2 regions of the Niveibacterium sp. COAC-50 genome follow, and region 1 is predicted to be linked to the other one. Evidence: predicted binding sites of a transcription regulator. Region 1 holds the regulator's gene; the other holds the start of a gene.
What was found. Region 1 encodes HrcA, which represses chaperone genes, less so after heat shock. Its sites were predicted from a motif close to TNTTAGCACTCNNNGNCNNNGAGTGCTAANA; they were not measured.
Positions count from the first base shown of each region.

Region 2: rpoH (RNA polymerase sigma factor RpoH) is a predicted target of HrcA. The motif match lies at 4,749-4,779, and genes of this name have one in related genera.

Region 1 is NZ_JABCJM010000001.1:1,100,195-1,109,883, reverse strand. It holds gene HH302_RS04970 (response regulator) at 36-2,900, opposite strand; gene dapB (4-hydroxy-tetrahydrodipicolinate reductase) at 3,015-3,818, opposite strand; gene HH302_RS04960 (outer membrane protein assembly factor BamE) at 3,870-4,256, opposite strand; gene fur (ferric iron uptake transcriptional regulator) at 4,350-4,811, shown strand; gene recN (DNA repair protein RecN) at 4,867-6,534, opposite strand; gene HH302_RS04945 (NAD kinase) at 6,545-7,429, opposite strand; gene hrcA (heat-inducible transcriptional repressor HrcA) at 7,540-8,589, shown strand; gene hemH (ferrochelatase) at 8,598-9,689, shown strand, end outside.
Region 2 is NZ_JABCJM010000002.1:78,765-88,453, reverse strand. It holds gene HH302_RS07865 (heme A synthase) at 1-149, shown strand, start outside; gene cyoE (heme o synthase) at 130-1,026, shown strand; gene HH302_RS07855 (SCO family protein) at 1,026-1,610, shown strand; gene HH302_RS07850 (FecR family protein) at 1,739-3,793, shown strand; gene rpoH (RNA polymerase sigma factor RpoH) at 3,858-4,715, opposite strand; gene HH302_RS07840 (hypothetical protein) at 4,874-5,110, opposite strand; gene HH302_RS07835 (oligopeptide/dipeptide ABC transporter ATP-binding protein) at 5,504-6,505, opposite strand; gene HH302_RS07830 (oligopeptide/dipeptide ABC transporter ATP-binding protein) at 6,502-7,539, opposite strand; gene oppC (oligopeptide ABC transporter permease OppC) at 7,542-8,495, opposite strand; gene oppB (oligopeptide ABC transporter permease OppB) at 8,506-9,432, opposite strand; gene HH302_RS07820 (ABC transporter substrate-binding protein) at 9,441-9,689, opposite strand, start outside.

The DNA.
Region 1 (9,689 bases):
GCAAATCGAGCGTGCTGTCCCTAATCCAGATCAGATCACTTGGCCTGTTCGCGCCGTAGATAATTGGCCAAGCGGTCCAGCTCCGGGATCAAATCCGCCAAGCGGGCGAGCGCCTCCGGCCCCTTCGCATTACGCGCAGCAATCTCCAGCTTCAAGGCACAGTCAGCTGCCGCGGACGCACCGAAGATGCCCGCCGAGGCCTTGAGCGAATGGGCACCACGCGACAAGGCCTCCCAGTCGGATCGTTCTGCTGCACGCAGTAGTTCCGACCTGGAACGGCCATAGTCCTGCAGAAACACACCAATCAGCATCTGCACGGCGGATTCATCGCCGTCGAGCGTATCGCGTGTCTGGTTCAGATCGGCCACATCGCCGCTCGTCACGAAAGGATCCCCCTCGATCTCGGTGCGCGACCCGTCATAGTACTCGTCGCTCACCGTTTCCTGACGCACCACTCGCTTGAGCGCAGCAAACAGTTCGGCCGGCTTGAGTGGCTTGACGACATAGTCATCCATGCCGGCCTCCAGGCACCGGTTCTTGTCGGCAGGCATGGCGTGCGCCGTCATCGCGATGATCGGAATCGACTCAAGCAGCCCGGTGCCCGCCCAACTCCTGCGCGCCTCACGTGCCCGGATCGCGCGGGTCGCTTCAATTCCACCCATGACGGGCATTTGCACATCCATCAGGATGACGTCAAAGCGCCCATCGCGATCGAAGTACTCGACCGCCTCGGCGCCGTTGTTCGCCAGCACCACCCTGTGCCCTGCCCGCTCCAGCACTTTCTGCGCAACCGCCTGATTGACCGGGTTATCCTCGACCAGCAAGACATCCAGCGGCTCGGCAATCGCCTCGGTTGCAGCCCGCGCCGCAACAAGATCAAACTCTGCCAGCGAGAAGCCACTACCGGCATCCACCCCGAACGCGAGCAGCGCGGCATCAACAAGATCGCGGCGCGAGAACGGTTTGACGAGGTGAGCCCGCGTACCCAACCGCCGGCAACGGTCGGCATCCTCACGCTGATTGGGCGTATTGAGGAGCATGACAATGCGCTCACACGACGCACCAAGGTCGAAGAATCGCGACGGGAGCGAAAACCCGCCGGGCTCACCCAGGCCTGCATCGACCAGCAGCAGGTCGTAATAGCCCCCCGCCTCGGCGGCCGCTTTCAATGCGGCCTCAGCCGACTCGACGGAATCGACCCAAACCACCGGCAGGCCTGCCGCACCCAGCCAGCCATGTATCCGCTGCGCCAGGGTCCGATTTTCAAGCGCCAGCAGCGCGCGACGGCCTGCAAACTCGGGCCGGCAGGTAAGAGGCGCCGGGTCTTCGAGCACCTCGGCGCGTAGCGTGAATCGGAAGCAGCTCCCCTTCTCGGGGGTACTTTCGACCCAGATTCGCCCGTCCATCAACTCGACGAGGCGTCGGCAGATTGCCAGACCGAGGCCGGTCCCGCCGAAGCGACGGGTGGTCGACGTATCAGCCTGCGAGAAAACGTCAAAGATGGCGCCATGTTTCTCGGCAGGAATACCGATACCCGTATCCCGGACAGAAAACTCGATCCGTGCAAAAGCGCCGTCGCGCTCAAGCACACGAACGCCGACCTCGACTTCGCCGTGCTCGGTAAATTTGACAGCGTTGCCGATCAGGTTCAGCAACACCTGCCGCACACGCCCCGGATCACCCTTGAGCCGCACCGGCACGTCGTCGTCGATGCTGGCGATCAGCTCCAGGCCCTTCTGGTGAGCGCGTAGCGCAAGCGCCTTGATCGAATCCGCCACCGTGTTGAACAGCGCGTAGTCGATCAGCTCCAGATCCATCCGCCCAGCCTCGATCTTGGAGAAGTCGAGGATGTCGTTGATGATCGTGAGCAGGGCCTCGCCAGAGGACTTCACCGTTTCAAGGTAGCCGCGCTGCTCGGAATCGAGGTCGGTATCGAGCGCCAGTTCCGTCATGCCGATGATGCCGTTCATCGGCGTGCGGATCTCATGGCTCATGTTGGCCAGAAAATCGCTCTTTGCGCGGTTGGCTGCCTCTGCCGCTTCTTTGGCATTCAGCAGTTCGAGCTCGAAACGTTTGCGCTCGGTGATGTCGCGATGGGTACCGACCAGACGCAAGGCCTTGCCCTGCGCATCGCGCTTGACCACCTTGCCACGGGCGAGAATCCATTTCCAGTCGCCGCGCTGCGTCCGCATGCGGAACTCGCAATCGTAGTCCGTGGCGGCGCCTGTCACGTTGTCGTCCAAACGCGCCCGCATCAGCGGAAGATCGTCGGGATGGACCAACGACTGCCATCCTTCGACGGTCGGAGACACGTCGTCGAGCGACAGACCAAGCATCGCGACCCACCGCGCACTGAAATGCACCGCCCCGGAGGCGACATCCCAATCCCATATGCCGTCTTCGGAACTGTCCAGCGCGAGCTTCAACCGCTCTTCGCTGACACCGACCAGCAAGGAGGATTCGCGACGTTCGCTGACGAGCGCCGACAAGGACTGCGACAGCTCGTCGGCCGCCAGGCGCTCAACCGCCTCTTCGCCGCGTCGATCACCCAAGCCGCGCAGCGCATCCCGCAGGGCATTCAAGACCGCCTGCTGTGCGTCGCATTGCTTGCGTAATCGGGCGTTCTCGTTCGACAACGTCGAGCCCGCCCCCACCTCGGAGACCGGCTGCGCGGTGAGCCTTTGTTCGTAGCGGCGGTAAGCACCACCAACCATCGACAGCAGATCCGCCAGCGCTACCGCAAGCTGATCCGGCCGCCAAGGCTGCCTTGCGATGGCCGCGAGCAAACCGGCAGGAGAGTCAACGCCGAAAGCGCGTTTCAGTTGGTCGGCCAGCAATTCGCCAGCCGGGAGCTCGGTGGAACTGGAGTTACGATCGTCGCCAGGTTGTGTGGCTTGCATTCGGTCGTACCGTAGGAAGAGCTTGGGCCAGAGTTAGCACATCACCCGCACAGCGTACCTGAAGCGTCGACACGATCGCCAATGGCTTTTGCTAAGCCATCGGTAGCGAGCGCCCTACTTCAGCCCAAGCACGTCCTGCATGTCGTAGAGCCCAGCCTCGCGGCCCTTCAGGAATGCGGCGGCACGCAAGGCGCCAAGCGCATAGGGCATGCGGCTGGAGGCCTTGTGTGTAATCTCTACCCGCTCACCGAGTCCGGCGAACAGCACCGTGTGGTCGCCAACGATGTCACCACCGCGCACCGTGGCAAAACCAATCTGCTGCGCCGGGCGCTCGCCGGTAACACCTTCACGGCCATACACGGCACAGGCCTCAAGGTCGCGCCCGACCGCGTTGGCCACCACCTCGCCCATGCGCAGCGCCGTACCGGAAGGCGCATCGATCTTGTGCCGGTGATGAGCCTCGATGATCTCGATGTCGTAGCCGCTCGCCAGGATCCGTGCAGCGACGTCCAGCAGCCGGAAGACGGCGTTGACGCCAACGGCCATGTTCGGCGCGAACACCACAGGAATCGTCTCGGCCGCGCGGGCGATGGCCTCCTTGCCGGCTGCATCGAAGCCAGTGGTACCAATGACCATTGCCTTGCCCGCAACACGCGCCGCCTCAAGGTGGCGCAAGGTGCCTTCCGGGCGGGTGAAATCGATCAGGCAATCAGCCACGTCGAACGCAGCGGCAACATCCGAGCTAATCGCCACCGACTGGCCAATACCGACCAATTCACCGGCGTCGCGCCCAAGGAAGGGGCTATCCGGCAGATCGAGGGCCGCGGCCAGCGCACACGCCGGATCCCGCAAAGTGGCCTCGATCAGCATCCGGCCCATGCGTCCGGACGCACCGGCGATCGCGACGTTGACGGTCATGCTCAATCCTCGAAAGACGATTCGTTGCTGCGATTGGTGGGTACGGCAGGCTTACTTCTTGCGCGGCTCGATTTCGATCAGGCGATTCTGTCCGTCATCGTTGGGCGGCGCCGGCTGGATGTCGCCATCCCAGCGGGCAAGCTTTCCGTCAACGAAGTAAACCGAGAACACCTTGCGATCGACCGACGAGCTGCGACCGGAGCGGAACTCATACGGATAGTCCCAGCGATCCGCATGGAACGGATCATTCAGCAACGGGGTGCCAAGAATGAAACGCACTTGCTCAGGCGTCATGCCGGTCTTCAGACGACCGACCATTTCGCCGGTGATGGACATGCCTTGCCGGACGTCGACCCGATACGGGCGCAGCCATTCGCAACCGCTCGTCAAGGGGATCAGGCAAAACAGGGAGAGCAGTACGGCAGAGCGAAAACTCAAGCGCGGCATGGATTCGACGGAGCGAGTCGCGTTTTCAAATGGAGCGTCAGACTATATCATAAGGGTCTGAACCGACCCCCGTGCCAGGCCTCCATGACCAATTCCCAAAGTCTCAAGAGCATGGGTCTCAAAGCCACTCTGCCCCGGCTCAAGATCCTGGAACTCTTTCAGCGTACCGACCAGCGTCACCTCACCGCGGAGGACGTCTATCGCATGCTGATGGCCGAAAACATGGATATCGGGCTTGCGACTGTGTATCGCGTTCTGACGCAGTTCGAACAGGCGGGTCTGCTCGAGCGCCATCACTTTGAATCCGCGAAAGCGGTATTTGAACTGAACCACGGCCAGCATCACGACCATCTTGTCTGCATGCAGTGCGGACGCGTCGAAGAGTTCTACGATGCCGACATCGAAGAGAAGCAGAACCGCATCGCCAGCGACCGCGGTTTCAAGGTGCGTGAGCATGCGCTTCACCTGTATGTCGACTGCCTCAAGGACGATTGTCCGCACAAGCGGAACATGCCGCCCGCGTTCCCGCTGAACGCCAACGAGTAAAGAATAACGGCGCCCTCGGGCGTCGTTTTTATTCAGGCTGTGCTCGGCGACGCGATCACCCCGTCGTTGCCTCGAAGCCCAGCATCTCAGCCGCATGGGTTCGCGTCGTTTCGGTAATCCGCTCACCGCCCAGCATTCGGGCGATTTCATCGATACGGGCGGCGGCATCCAGCACTTGAACGCGGGAGTATGTCGCCCCGTCGCGCGACTCCTTGGAAATCTGCCACTGCCAATCCGCCCGCGCGGCAACCTGTGGCAGGTGGGTCACACACAGCACCTGGCAACGCCTGCCAAGCTCGCTGAGGCGCCGCCCGACCACCTCGGCGACACGCCCCCCGATACCGACATCCACTTCGTCGAAAACGAGCGTCGGCACCGCTTGCGCCTCACTGGCGATCACCTGGATCGCCAGCCCGATCCGGGAAAGCTCACCACCCGAAGCCACTTTCGCAAGCGGGCGGGGTTCCTGATGCGGATTTGCCGCAACCAGGAACTCAACCACTTCCTGACCGTGCGCACCGCCGGACGGCGCTTCAGCAAGCCGAATCTCGAACCGGCCTCCGGCCATCGCAAGGTCTTGCATCGCTTCGGTGACGCTTGAGCCAAGCGACGCGGCCGCGACGCGCCGGCGCTCACTGAGTTCGGCAGCAAGCGTGCGGTATGCAGCACGCGCGTCCGACTCTGCCAACGCGAGCGCATCGAGGTCGCTCGCCCGTTCGATCAGGGCAAGGCGTTCGCCCCATTCCGCCTCAAGAGCAGGGATCCCCTCCGGCGCCACGCGATACTTGCGCGCAAACTGCGTAACCGCCGCGATGCGCCGCTCGCATTCGGCCAGCGCTTCCGGATCGAGCTCCATTCGATCGCGATAGCGTCGAAGCTCGGCCACCGCCTCACCAAGTGCGATACCCGCGCCATCAAGCAATTCGGCGATCGGCGTGAGATGGCCGTCAAACCGGGCCAACTCCGCCATGCGGGCGGCGAGCCGTTCGACCTCGGTCGCGATCGCCAGCTCACCCTCGTCCAAGGCGTCCAGCGCAGCGCCCGCACCCTCGATCAAGCCCGCGGCGTGCGACAAGCGTTGATGGTCCGCATTGGTTTGCTGCCATTCGGCTTGCGAGAATGCAAGCGTGCGCGCTTCACTCAATTGCCATTCGAGCATCTCGCGTTCGCGCGCGGTAGCCTCGCCTTCGGCTTCAGCAGTTTCGAGCGCACGAACCGCCGCTTGCCAGGCCCGCCAGGCCGCAGAAACCTCTTTGGCCAAGGCCGTTGCGCCGGCATGCGTATCGAGCAGCTCTCGCTGCGCGTCGCCTCGCAGCAAGGCATGGTGCGCGTGCTGACCGTGAATATCGGCCAGCAGTTCGCCAAGCGATTTGAGCTGCGCCGCCGTAACGGGCGATCCGTTCACATAGCAACGCGAACGGCCCCCTCCATCGACTACGCGACGGACCAGAACCTCGGTATCGGCCTCAAGGTCGTTCTCGTTTAGCCAGGCAGCAACCGGGCCCACCGGTGCGCAATCGAACATGCCTGAGATTTCGGCGCGCTCACAGCCCGCCCGAACCATGGCGCTATCGGCGCGATCGCCAAGCAGCAGCGACAGCGCATCCAGCAGAATTGATTTGCCCGCCCCGGTTTCGCCTGTGAGCACACCGAAGCCGGGCGCGAATTCGAGGTCGAGTTGATCGACCAGGACAAAGTCTCGGATCGTCAGACGACGTAACACGGTAAGTCCTTCAGGGAAGTCGTGGCGCAGCGCTCCAGTGGAGCTTTTGGCGCAGGATGGAGTAGTAGCTGTAGCCGGGCGGGTGCAACAGGGTCACGACGTGATCCGAACGCCAGATGCGTATCCGATCGCCGGCGCGGGCATCGAAGCGCGCCTGCCCATCGAAATGCACGCGCGCGTCATGCGGCGGCTGCACCACGATTTCGATTCGGCAATCGTCCGACACGGTAATCGGCCGGTGAGTTAGCGCATGCGGGCACAAAGGAACCAGCGCGATCCCCGTCACGCCCGGGTGAAGAATGGGGCCGTTGGCAGACATGGCATATGCCGTGGACCCAGTGGGGGTGCACACGATGATGCCATCCGATCGCTGGTGATAAACAAACTCGCCGTCGAGATGCAGTTCGAACTCGATCATGCGGCCGATCTCGCCCTTGCTGACCACCGCATCGTTCAGCGCCATGGTGTGGAACACGCGATCGCCCGCGCGCACGACTTCTGCCTCAAGCAGCATCCGGGTGTCGTGCCGCGCACGGCCGGCGAGGATCGCGCCGACGTGCTCGAACATGTCTTCGCGCGGAATATCGGTGAGAAAGCCAAGGCGCCCCTGGTTAACACCGACCAGCGGCACAGCATGGCTCGCGAGTCGCCGCGCAGCTGTCAGCAGCGTTCCGTCGCCGCCCAGCACGATGGCAAGATCTGCCTTGGCACCAATCTCGTCAAACGCCGCAACGCGGAATTCACCGCCAATGCCGGTAGCGCTCGCGGTACCCTGTTCGATCAGCACTTCGCAGGCGCGCTCGCGCAGGAACAGCGCAAGGCGAAGCACCGCGTCCGACACTTCCGGACTCTGGTACTTTCCAATGAGCGCGATCGTCTTGAAACCGTTCTGCATGGCACCCATTTAACCACAAGGCGCGCTGCGGCTGCCGCAAGCACGGCGCGCCTCCGGATCGATAGCGCCGACGCGTTGCGATCGTGCTTTTTTTCCCTAGAATGGCCGACATGGAATCACGCCCCGCCAATCAGCCACTCGACCAGCGTGCGCAGATCCTGTTGAAGACGCTGGTCGAGCGGTACATTGCAGACGGCCAGCCGGTCGGCTCGCGCGCGCTGTCGCGCTCGTCGGGGCTTGAGCTATCGCCCGCCACGATCCGCAACGTCATGGCCGACCTCGAAGAGTTCGGCCTCGTTACGTCGCCGCATACCTCCGCCGGCCGGGTGCCAACCGCCAAGGGCTATCGCCTGTTTGTGGACAGCCTGCTCACGGTGCAACCGCTGCAGCAAGCGCAACTGCTTGAGCTGGAACACCATTTACAGCCCGACCAACCGCAGCGAGTGATCAGCACCGCGTCACACCTGCTATCCGAACTCACCCGCTTTGCTGGCGTGGTGGTGACGGCCCGCAAGGAAGCCACGCGCATCCGGCAATTGGAGTTTGTCGGCCTGTCGGAACGCCGCATCCTGCTGATCATCGTGACGCAGAACGGGGATGTGCAGAACCGCATCCTGATGACGCAGCGGCCTTACACCGGCGATGAACTGGTGCGCGCCACCAACTTCCTCAACCAGAACTTCGCCGGCCTCGAATTCGACGAGATTCGCGAGCGTGTGCGAGCCGAGCTGGTCCAGTTGCGGGAGGACATGTCAGAGCTGATGTCCGCCGCGATCACCGCGGGGCAGGATGCAATCTCCGAGACGAACGCGTCCTCCTATGTGCTGAGCGGCGAGCGCAACCTGCTGGAAGTCGAGGACCTGTCGTCCAACATGGCGCGTCTGCGCGACCTGTTCCGGCTGTTCGAACACAAGACCGGGCTGCTGCAGCTGCTGGAGGTGTCGCGCGATGCGCAGGGTGTTCAGATTTTCATTGGCGGCGAATCCGGCATTGCATCGCTCGACGATTGCACCGTCGTCACCGCCCCCTACAAGGTCGATGGGCAGGTGGTCGGCTCACTCGGCGTAATCGGCCCGACCCGGATGGCCTATGAGCGCGTGATCCCGATCGTCGACATCACCGCGCGCCTGCTCTCGAGCGCCCTCACCCCGCAGAACTGAGCCCATTGATGCCCCGCTTCAAACCCGAACCGCCCTTCCGGCATGGCACGGCCCCGAAGGTCGGCGTACTGCTGGTCAACCTCGGCACCCCGGATGCACCGACGCCGAGCGCCCTACGTCGCTATCTCAAGGAATTCCTGTCGGATCCGCGTGTCGTTGAAATCCCGCGTCTGGTTTGGTGGCCGATCCTCAACGGCATCATTCTGAATACGCGGCCAAAAAAGTCAGCGCTGAAGTATGCAAGCGTGTGGGACCGCGATGGCTCACCGCTGGCGGTGCACACGCAGCGCCAGGCAAAGTTGCTGCGTGGCTACCTTGGCCAGAATCGGCAGCAGCCGATCGAAGTGTTGCATGCGATGCGCTACGGCAACCCGTCGATGCCTTCGCAGCTCGATGCCATGCGCGCCGCCGGCTGCACCCGCATCCTCGTCGTGCCGCTCTACCCGCAATACGCCGGCAGCACTACCGGATCGGTCGCGGACGCCCTCGCGAGCTGGATGCAGGGCTGTCGCAACTTGCCTGAGCTACGGCTCGTGCGCGCCTTCGCGGACGACGACGCGTATGTCGCCGCGCTGGCTGCCAGCGTGCGAGAGCACTGGCAGCGCAATGGCCGGGCTGAACGGTTGGTCATGAGTTTTCATGGCGTGCCGCGCTACACGCTTGATCGCGGCGACCCATATCACTGCGAATGCCACAAGACGGCTCGGCGCCTTGCAGAAGCCCTCGCACTCAAGCCAGAGGACTACGTGCTGACCTTCCAGTCACGCTTTGGCCGCGCCGAGTGGCTGCAGCCTTACACAGAGCCAACGCTTCAAGCGCTGGCAAAAGCCGGCGTCAAGAAGGTGGATGTAATCTGCCCCGGCTTTGTTTCCGACTGCCTGGAAACACTCGAAGAGATCGCGATGGAATGCAAGCACGCGTTCATCGCGGCGGGCGGCGAGCAATTTGGCTATGTGCCCTGCCTTAACGAACGCGACGACTGGATCCGAGCGCTGGTCGCCCTCGTAGAGCGTCAGGCCGGCGACTGGCTGGCCGCACCCACTACCGACCCGACGCAACCGGCGTTAGCCGCGCAACGCGCGGCCAAACTTGGAGCGCAA
Region 2 (9,689 bases), on a different contig from region 1:
TGTTGAGCCTGCCACTGCCGCTTGCGGTGATGCATAACGCCGGCGCTTTGGTGCTGGTGCTGGTGATGGTCCGGATCAATCACGCCCTGCGGCCGCGTGCCGTGGTGGTGCGTCGGGGGAGGTGCCTGAATGAGAACGCTCTCGCTTGAATTTGCTCAGCCACTGGCCGATCGTTTGCGCGCCTTCGGTGCGCTGACGAAATTCCGCGTCAACCTGTTGATCGTGTTCTGCGCGGTGATCGGCATGTTCCTCGCGGTGCCAGGGGGGCTACCCAATGCCGCGACGGTGATCGCCGCCACGCTGGGGATCGCTTGCGTGGCTGGCGCGGCGGCCGCGATCAATTGCCTCATCGAGCAGAAGATCGACGCCGTGATGGCGCGCACGCGCGCACGACCGCTGCCGCGCGGCGTGCTGACACCGGCCGAGACGCTGGCGTTCTCGGGCCTGCTGGGCGGCTTCGGTCTGACCGTGCTGTGGCAGGCGGTCAACCCGCTGACCATGTGGCTGACACTCGCGACCTTCGTCGGCTATGCGGTGATCTACACCGTGCTGCTGAAGCCCTACACACCGCAGAACATCGTGATCGGTGGCGCATCGGGGGCGATGCCGCCGGTGCTCGGCTGGGCCGCGGTGACCGGTGAGGTCTCGGCCGATGCCTGCCTCCTGTTCCTGATCATCTTCGCTTGGACGCCGCCGCACTTCTGGGCGCTCGCCTTGTACCGGACCCAAGAGTACGCCCGCGCCGGTTTGCCGATGCTGCCGGTAACCCACGGTTCGGAATACACCCGCTTGCAGGTGCTGCTCTACACCCTGATCCTGTTCGCGGTAACGCTGCTGCCGTATGCGACCAAGATGAGCGGCTTGCCCTACCTCGTCGCCGCTGTCGGTCTGGGGGCTGGCTTCATCCGCTATGGCTGGCGACTCTGGGTGGACTACTCGGACGCATTGGCGCGGCGCGCCTTCCGCTATTCGATCGTGTATCTTTCAGCGCTGTTCGCCGCCCTGCTGATCGACCACTACCTGTGATGCGCCGCCGCTTTCTTGCCGTGCTCGCAGCCGCCCTGTTAGGCGGCTGCGGCGTTTCTGACGCCCCGAAATTCCACGCCGCCGACATCACGGGGGCGGACTATGCGAAAGCCTTCACGCTGACCGACCAGCATGGCAAACCGCGCACGCTCGCCGAATTCAAGGGCAAGGCGGTCACCGTCTTCTTTGGCTACACCCAATGCCCGGACGTCTGCCCGACCAATCTCTCGACGATGGCGCAGGTCGTGAAGCTGCTGGGGGCCGATGGCGAGCGCCTGCAGGTGGTCTTCGTCACGGTTGATCCGGAGCGCGATACCCAGCAACTGCTGTCCGAATACATGCCCGCCTTCCACCCCACTTTCCTCGGCCTGCGGGGTGATGCCGCAACGACCGAGCGTGTGATGAAAGATTTCCGCATCTTCGCGCAGAAGCAGGGGGACATCGCGGGCGGCAACTACACGGTGGATCACACTGCCGGCACCTATGCCTACGATCCGCAGGGTCGTTTGCGGCTGTACATCCGCCACGGCGAGACACCGCAGAACATCGCCGACGATCTGCGCCTCCTGATCGCGGGCAAGTAAGCTTCACCGACTGTTACAACTCGCAGCCCCGCCGCCGTCAGCTACGCTGAACAGTGAGGCGTTGAGCGTGTACGCCCGCCAAGTCGGCGTGGCGATTCTGGTACGCGCGCGGCGCGTTGGGGGCTTTCATGCGGGAGTGGCGAGCAGACGGCGGCTTGCGTTGGGTGTGTGCGCTCATCGGCGCACTCTGCCTCATGGCGCAGGCATCGGCCGAGGTGCCGGACCCGCCGGGGCGGGTCGGCCGGGTCAGCTATGTCGAAGGTCGGATCGAGGCATGGACGGCTGATAGTCAGGACTGGGCACCGATCAATGTGAACATGCCGGTGACGTCCGGCATCGGGCTCTGGACCGCGACGGATGGTCGCGCAGAAGTCCGTATCGGGAGTACTTCGGTTCGGCTGGATGCCGATTCACAACTCAATTTTGACCGCGTCGACGATGCAGTCATCGCGCTTGAAGTGCGACGCGGCGTGGCACGTGTGCGCCTGCGCAGCCTGCCGGATGACGATCAGCTCGTGATAAGTGCCGGTGGTGTGCGTGTCGAGGCGCAGCGCGCGGGCGACTATGCTCTGGAGTACGACCCTGGCTCACGCCGTGCCTGGGTCTCCGTGTTTGCCGGCCGTGCGCGTGTCAGCGGAATTGCCGAGCGGCTTACCGTGCTTGCCGGCCAACGCGTTGAGCTGGATGCGGTAGCGCTGCGCCTTGTGGCGTCGGAAGAAGCTGGTCGCAGCAGCTTTGATGAATGGGCCGAGCGTCGCGACCGCGAACAGGATCGGCTTGCGTCGAGCCGCTATGTGTCGCCCGAGATGACCGGCATCGAAGCGCTGGATGGTCACGGCCGTTGGGAGGAAGACAGCCGCTACGGCCCGCTGTGGTACCCGGTGGCGGTGGCGCCCGGTTGGGCGCCTTACCGTTACGGCCACTGGGCGTGGGTGGCACCTTGGGGCTGGACCTGGATCGACGACGCCCCCTGGGGCTTTGCGCCCTTCCACTATGGCCGCTGGATCATGATCGGTGGGCGCTGGGGGTGGGCACCGGGCAGCTATGTTGCGCGGCCGGTCTATGCGCCGGCGCTGGTCGGCTTTTACGGTGGCGCGCCAGGCTTCTCGATCAGTGTTCGCCTCGGCCCGGTCGTCGGTTGGTTCCCGCTTGCACCCTTTGAGGTGTACCGCCCGGCCTACACCTACAGCGAGACCTACATCCAGCGTATCAACATCACGCACGTCACACGCATGCCGCCGATGCCGGGTGGCCCGAATGGCGACTACCCGCGCCGGCCGATCGACTACCGCTATGGCGCGCAGCGCGACGCCGCAACCTTTGTGTCGCGTGACGACTTCTTCCGCCAACGCCCGATACAGCATGGTCAGGGCCGTGTGAACACGGATGTCATTCGGCACTTGCCGATCGGTGGCGCGCCGCCCCCGCCGCCGGGCGTCACGCCGCGTCCGCCGCGCGGGCCGGGCGGGGGTGACATGCCAGTACCGGATCCGCGCCCGTCCGGCGGGCCGGGGCCGCAGTCGATGCCGCCTCGTATTCCGGGCGATCCGCAGCGCGGTGACCTGCCGCGCTATCCGATCGGCGATCCGCGTCGGGCGCCGCAGGGCTGGGGCGGCGAGCGTGCCGCGCCGCCAGCGCCGGTTGATCGGCCCGCCCCGGCGGCACCGCCAACGCGTAGCGCCCCGATGCCGACGATCCCGATCGAGCGCGACGTGCGGCCGCAATCCGCGCCGCCGCAGCGCCAGCCGGGCATGCCTAACATCGGGCCACAACAGAACCAGCCCGGCGTCGTACCAGGTATGCCGAGGCAAGGGGGCGAGGCGAGCCGTTCCGATCCGGCAGTGATGCCGCGCGGCAGCGAGGGGGGGCCGCCCCGGCGTTGGCCGCCCGCACCGGGCAGCGAACAGCCGGCAGCGCCGCAACCGCACGGCAATCCGCCGCGCGCGATGCCCATGCCAGGGGTGTCGGGCGTGTCGGGTGCAGAGGCGCAGCACGCGGCGCCACGCCCGCGCGTGCCGGAAGGGCGGCCGGTAGAGCCGCGCGCCGATCGCCAGGCGATGCCCGCCGTCAGCCCGCAGGCGCCTCGCGCGCCTGAAGGCGGCGGCAATCGCGGGCACGAGTCACGCGAACACGGGCGACCGGAGCAGGATCGGCCGCGCCGCCCTGGGCAGCAAAGCGAGTAGAGCGGGCAAAAACGACAAGGCCCCTTGCGGGGCCTTGGTCATTTGGGAGGGCCTGGCAGCCGGGTCAGACGTAAGCCGCCAGCGCGCCCTTCATCTTCTGCAGTGCTTTGGCTTCGATCTGGCGAATACGCTCGGCGGAGACGCCGTATTCGGAGGCCAGCTCTTGCAGCGTCGCGCTTTCGTCGTCAGCCAGCCAGCGGCGGCGGATGATTGCGCGGCTACGTTCGTCCAGCGCTTCCAGCGCGCTCTCCAGACCTTCGCTTTGCAGGCGGTCGCGGCCGCGCGCCTCAAGCACGGCGGTCGGTTCGGCGTTGGCGTCGGCCAGATAGGCGATCGGCGCGACCCGGCCGTCGTCATCCTCTTCCGGGCCCAGTTCAAGCGCGACGTCACCACCCGAGAAGCGGGTTTCCATCTCGCGCACTTCTTCCGGCTTCACGCCCAGCACGCGCGCCATCTCGGCCACTTCGCCGGTGGTCAGCGTGCTGCTGTCGGACTTCATGCTGCGCAGGTTGAAGAACAGCTTGCGCTGCGCCTTGGTGGTAGCGATCTTCACCAGGCGCCAGTTCTTCAGAATGTACTCATGGATCTCGGCCTTGATCCAGTGGATTGCAAAGCTCACCAGACGTACGCCGCGATCCGGGTCGTAGCGTTTGACGGCCTTCATCAGGCCGACATTGCCTTCCTGGATCAGGTCGCCGTGCGGCAGGCCGTAACCGAGATAGTTGCGGGCGACCGAAACCACCAGCCGCAGGTGCGAGAGCACGAGCTGACGCGCGGCCTCGAGATCCTGTTCATCACGCAGTTTGCGTGCGAGCGAAAGCTCCTGCGCTTCCGTCAGGATCGGGAACCGGTTCGCCGCCTGAACGTACTGATCCAGACTGCCCAGTGCGGACGGGACGGGGAACGACAGCGATGTGGTCATCTGCATACCTCCAACAAATTACCTCTGGAACAATGTTAGCACTCGACGCTAGAGAGTGCTAATAACGGATTTTGTTCCCGGGATTTGTTTCCGCATGCAGACCGACGGCAGCTCCGGCGCACTCAATTGCGGTGTGCCGGAACGGCCGTGCCGCGCACTCAGGCGACGGGTTCGAGTTCGGATGCGTAGAACAGCGCTTCCAGCGAGGCGCAGGCCTCGTCCGGATCAACCTTGACGTACCACATGGCTTCACGCGCATTGCCGCCGAGGCGGTTTTTGCGCACCAGGGTGCCCGTGCGTCCGTTGAAAAAGGCCTGCCGGGCGGCAGCGCCGGCGTCGAGGTGACCGATGCGGACGCGATGTCCGACTTCGAAGCTCTGGGTTTGCGTGCTCATGTCTTGTGTTCTCGCTCTGGAAGAACGGTCGCGTTGTTGGAGCGCGATCGGGTTTTGTCTCTGTCGCGGATTCTTCGCTTGTGGTGAAGTCGCGTCTTGATTGTGTTTGGCGATTTTAAGCGCCAAAAATGACAAAAAGCTATCCAGTTGGCAAGAATGCGTTTTGCGTTGCAGCAAATGAACTTGGGATAAATGCCGCGCAGCGTGTTCGCGCACCCTGCCCGAGAAGCGCTGCGCAGGCTGATCCAGCGAATTTGGTCATAAATTGCGGCTGAATGGCCGCAGCGAAAGGCGCCGTGGGCCCTGTTTCATATTGCGATGCCGCAGCTCGGGTCGGTACGGTTGGCAATAGGTGTCATGACTTGATGAAAATTGCGTGAGGCCGCCGACTGATCAGCCTGCCGGCTCAAGCGGTGCGCGCGTGCAGGCGACCGCATGCGTGCTGCCGCCCTGGGCGGTCAGAGGTGGGATCGCTGCGCTGCAGGCTTCGATGGCGAGCGGGCAGCGGGTGCGGAACACGCAGCCTGAGGGCGGCGCAATCGGGCTTGGCAGGTCGCCTTCAAGGATCTGCACTGCCTTGCTGCGCTCGCGTGCCGGGTCCGGGATCGGTACGGCGGAGAGCAGAGCGCGGGTATAGGGATGGGCCGGAGCGCGGAACAGCGCGTCGGCATCGGCCATCTCCATCGCGCGGCCGAGGTACATCACCAGCACGCGGTCTGAGATGTGGCGCACCACCGCCAGGTCGTGGGCGATGAAGACCAGTGCGAGGCCGTCTTCCTGCTGCAGATCCATCAGCAGGTTGATGACCTGGGCTTGGATCGACACATCCAGCGCCGACACCGGTTCGTCGCAGATGATCAGCTTCGGCTTGACGATCAGCGCACGCGCGATGCCGACGCGCTGGCACTGACCGCCCGAGAATTCATGCGGGTAGCGGTTGATCACGTTGGGTTGCAGGCCCACGCGCGCCATCACGCGCTCCACTTCGGCCTTCACCGCGTGCGCACCGATGCCCGGGCGCAGCGTGCGCAGGGGTTCGCCGATGATGTCGCCGATGGTCATACGCGGGTTCAGCGAAGACAGCGGGTCCTGAAAGATCATCTGCAGGTCGGCGCGCAGCGGCTGCCAGTCGGTTTCAAGCAGTCCGGCGAGCTCGCGCCCGCCCAGCTTCACGCTGCCGCCTGCGATCGGGTTAAGACCGATCAGTGCCCGTGCGAGCGAACTCTTGCCGCAGCCGGACTCACCGACGATGCCCAGCGTTTCTCCAGCATTCAGGGTAAAGCTCACGCCGTTGACCGCCCGCAGCAGCCGCGGTGGTGACCAAGGCAGCAAGCCCTCTCGCCCGACCTGGAATTGGACTTGCAGGTCGCGAACCTCAAGCAGCGGCGCGCTCACGGTGCGACCCTCCGATCGTTAATTTGCGCGCTATCCGCTGCCGGCGCTGCGGTGGCATCGGCATAGCAAAGGTGTTCGATTGGCCGATGGCAGGCACGCCGACGTCCCTCAGCAAAGGCGGTGAGGGGGGCAGGGGCGAGGCAGGCGGTGTCGCGTTCAACACAGCGTGGCGCAAACGGGCAACCGGGCGGCAGCGCGAGCAGGTTGGGTGGGTTGCCGGGGATGGTCGCGAGACGGTCACTGCCGTGTGGGTGATCCATCCGCGGTACCGCATGCAGCAGACCCATCGTGTAGGGGTGACTGGGATGCACGAACAGCGCTTCCGCCGGGCCCTGTTCCATCACGCGGCCGGCGTACATCACCAGCACCTGGTCGCATACCCCGGCAACCACGCCCAGATCGTGCGTGATCATGATCACCGCGGTGCGGAAGTCGCGCCGCAGATCCTGAAGCAGCCGCAGGATCTGCGCCTGCACCGTGACGTCGAGCGCGGTGGTCGGTTCATCCGCGATCAGCAGTTTCGGCCGGCACAGCAGCGCCATCGCGATCACGACCCGCTGGCGCATACCGCCAGAGAACTCGTGCGGGTACATGGTCAGACGCTTCTTCGACTCTGCAATCTTCACCGCATCCAGCATGCGCGCCGATTCCGCCAATGCGGCCTTGCGGTCCAGCCCCTTGTGGAAGCGCAGTACCTCGGTGAGTTGGTCGCCGACCGTCAGGTAGGGGTTCAACGCGGTCATCGGGTCCTGGTAGATCATTGCGATCTCGGCCCCGCGGCGGGTGTTCAATTCGGCTTCCGTGAGCGCAAGCAGATTGGCGCCGCCGTAGAGCACTTCACCGGTGGCGCACCCGTTCCTCGCGAGCAGGCCCATCAGCGCAAACGCAGTCTGGCTTTTGCCGGAACCGGACTCGCCGACGATCCCCAGCGATTCGCCTTCCTGCAGCGAGAACGAGAGGTCATTAACCGCGGCGACCTCGCCTTCCGGCGTGGCGAAGCGGACGTTCAGGTTGCGGACTTGGAGCAGTGACACGGTTATCGGTCCTTCGGATCCAGCGCGTCGCGCAGGCCGTCGCCAATGAAGTTGAAGCAGAACAGCGTGGTGACGAGGAAAGCGGCCGGGAAGCCCAGCTCCCAGGGCGCGGCCTCGATCGACTTGGCGCCCTGTTCTAGCAGTGCGCCCCATGAGGTCATCGGCTCCTGCACGCCGAGCCCGAGGTACGAGAGGAAGCTCTCGAACAGGATCATCGAGGGCACCAGCAGCGTGGCGTACACCGCTACGATGCCCAGCACGTTGGGCACGATGTGCCGGGTGATGATGCCCCAGCGCGACACGCCGCAGACCCGCGCCGCCTCGACGAATTCCTTGCGCTTGAGCGACAGGGTCTGGCCGCGCACGATGCGCGCCATGTCCAGCCAGCTGACCGCGCCGATCGCAAGGAAGATCAGCCACAGCTCGCGGCCGAAGAAGGTCATCAGCAGGATCACCAGAAACATCACCGGGAAGCTGGCGAGGATCTCGAGGAAGCGCATCATCACGCTGTCGGTCTTGCCGCCCAGGAAACCGGCGGTGGCGCCGTAGAGCGTGCCGATCAGCACAGCGACCAGCGCGCCGAGGGCGCCGACCATCAGCGAGATGCGGCCGCCGAGCAGGGTGCGTACATAGAGGTCGCGCCCCAGGTTGTCGGTGCCGAACCAGTGTGCGGTGTCGGTGGCGGGGGCGACGTGCATGTTGTCGAAATCCGGCTCGTCGAAGGCGTGCGGCGACGGCTGGGCGCCAAAGGCACACAGCAGCACGATCACGGTGAGGATCACCAGGCTCGCGAGCGCTGCGCGGTTGCGCAGGAAGCGCCGGCGGGCATCGGCCCACAGGCTGCGACCGCGGATGCTTTGCGACAGGGTGTCGTCGAGCCCGGGTAGCGGCGGCAGCGGTCGCGCGAGGCGTTCGACCAAGGTGGGCGCCGACGGCGCGTGGGAAGGCGAATGCATCGTCGGCCCTTCAGTGGATGCGGATGCGCGGGTCGATGAAGCCGTACAGGATGTCGACCACCGCGTTGAAGAAGATCGTCAGCGTACCGATCAGGATCGTCAGCCCGAGCACCATCGGGTAGTCCCGGTTCAGTGCGCCGTTGACGAAGAGCTGCCCGATGCCGGGGATGCCGAAGAAGGTCTCGACCACCACCGAGCCGGTGATGATGCCGACGAAGGCGGGGCCGAGGTAGGAGATCACCGGCAGAAGCGCCGGGCGCAGCGCATGCCGGCGCAGGATGTAGCCCGCCGGCAGGCCTTTGGCGCGTGCCGTGCGGATGAAGGGGCTGCCGAGTACTTCGATCATGCTGCCGCGGGTGATGCGGGCGATTACCGAGATGTAGTGCTGACACAGCACCGCTACCGGCAGCACCACATAGATCAGCTTGCCACCTTCCCAACCGCCGGCGGGCAACCACTTGAGGCCGATTGCGAAGACCAGCGCCAGCACCGGCGCGAGCACGAAGTTCGGCAGCACTACGCCGATCATCGCAATCCCCATCACCGAATAATCGACCCAACTGTTCTGCCGCAGCGCGGCGGTCACACCCGCTGCAATGCCGACCACGACCGCGACGACGAAGGCCATCAAGCCCAGGCGGAAGCTCACTGGCGCGGCGGCCCACACCAGATCGTTGACAGTAAAGTCCTTGTACTTGAACGACGGGCCAAAGTCGCCGCGCGCCAGATCGGCAAGGTAGCCGAGGTATTGCTGCCAGGCGGGCTGGTCGAGGCGGTACTTGGCCGCGATGGCAGCCATCACCTCGGGCGGCATGTTCGCCTCCGACGAGAAGGGGCCTCCGGGCGCCAGGCGGATCAGGAAGAAAGTGACCGTCACCAGCACCAGCAGGGTTGGCAAGGCTTCAAGCAGCAGGCGGCGGAGGATGAACTTGAGCATGGGCGGCTTCAGTGCGCGAGGATGTAGAGGTCGCGCGTGAGGATGCGGCCCTCCGGGTTGTGGCCGTAGCCCTTGACCCATGGTTTGATCAGGTGGCGGTTGCTGTAGTGGTAAACGTTAACAGTCGGAAAGTCCCTCGCCAGAATCCGTTCGGCATCCTGGTAAAGGCGTGTTCGTTCGCCAGCATCGAGCGTGCTCTTGGCGCGGTCCATGATTGCGTCGTACTGCGGGTTGTTGTACTTGCCGTCGTTGTTGCC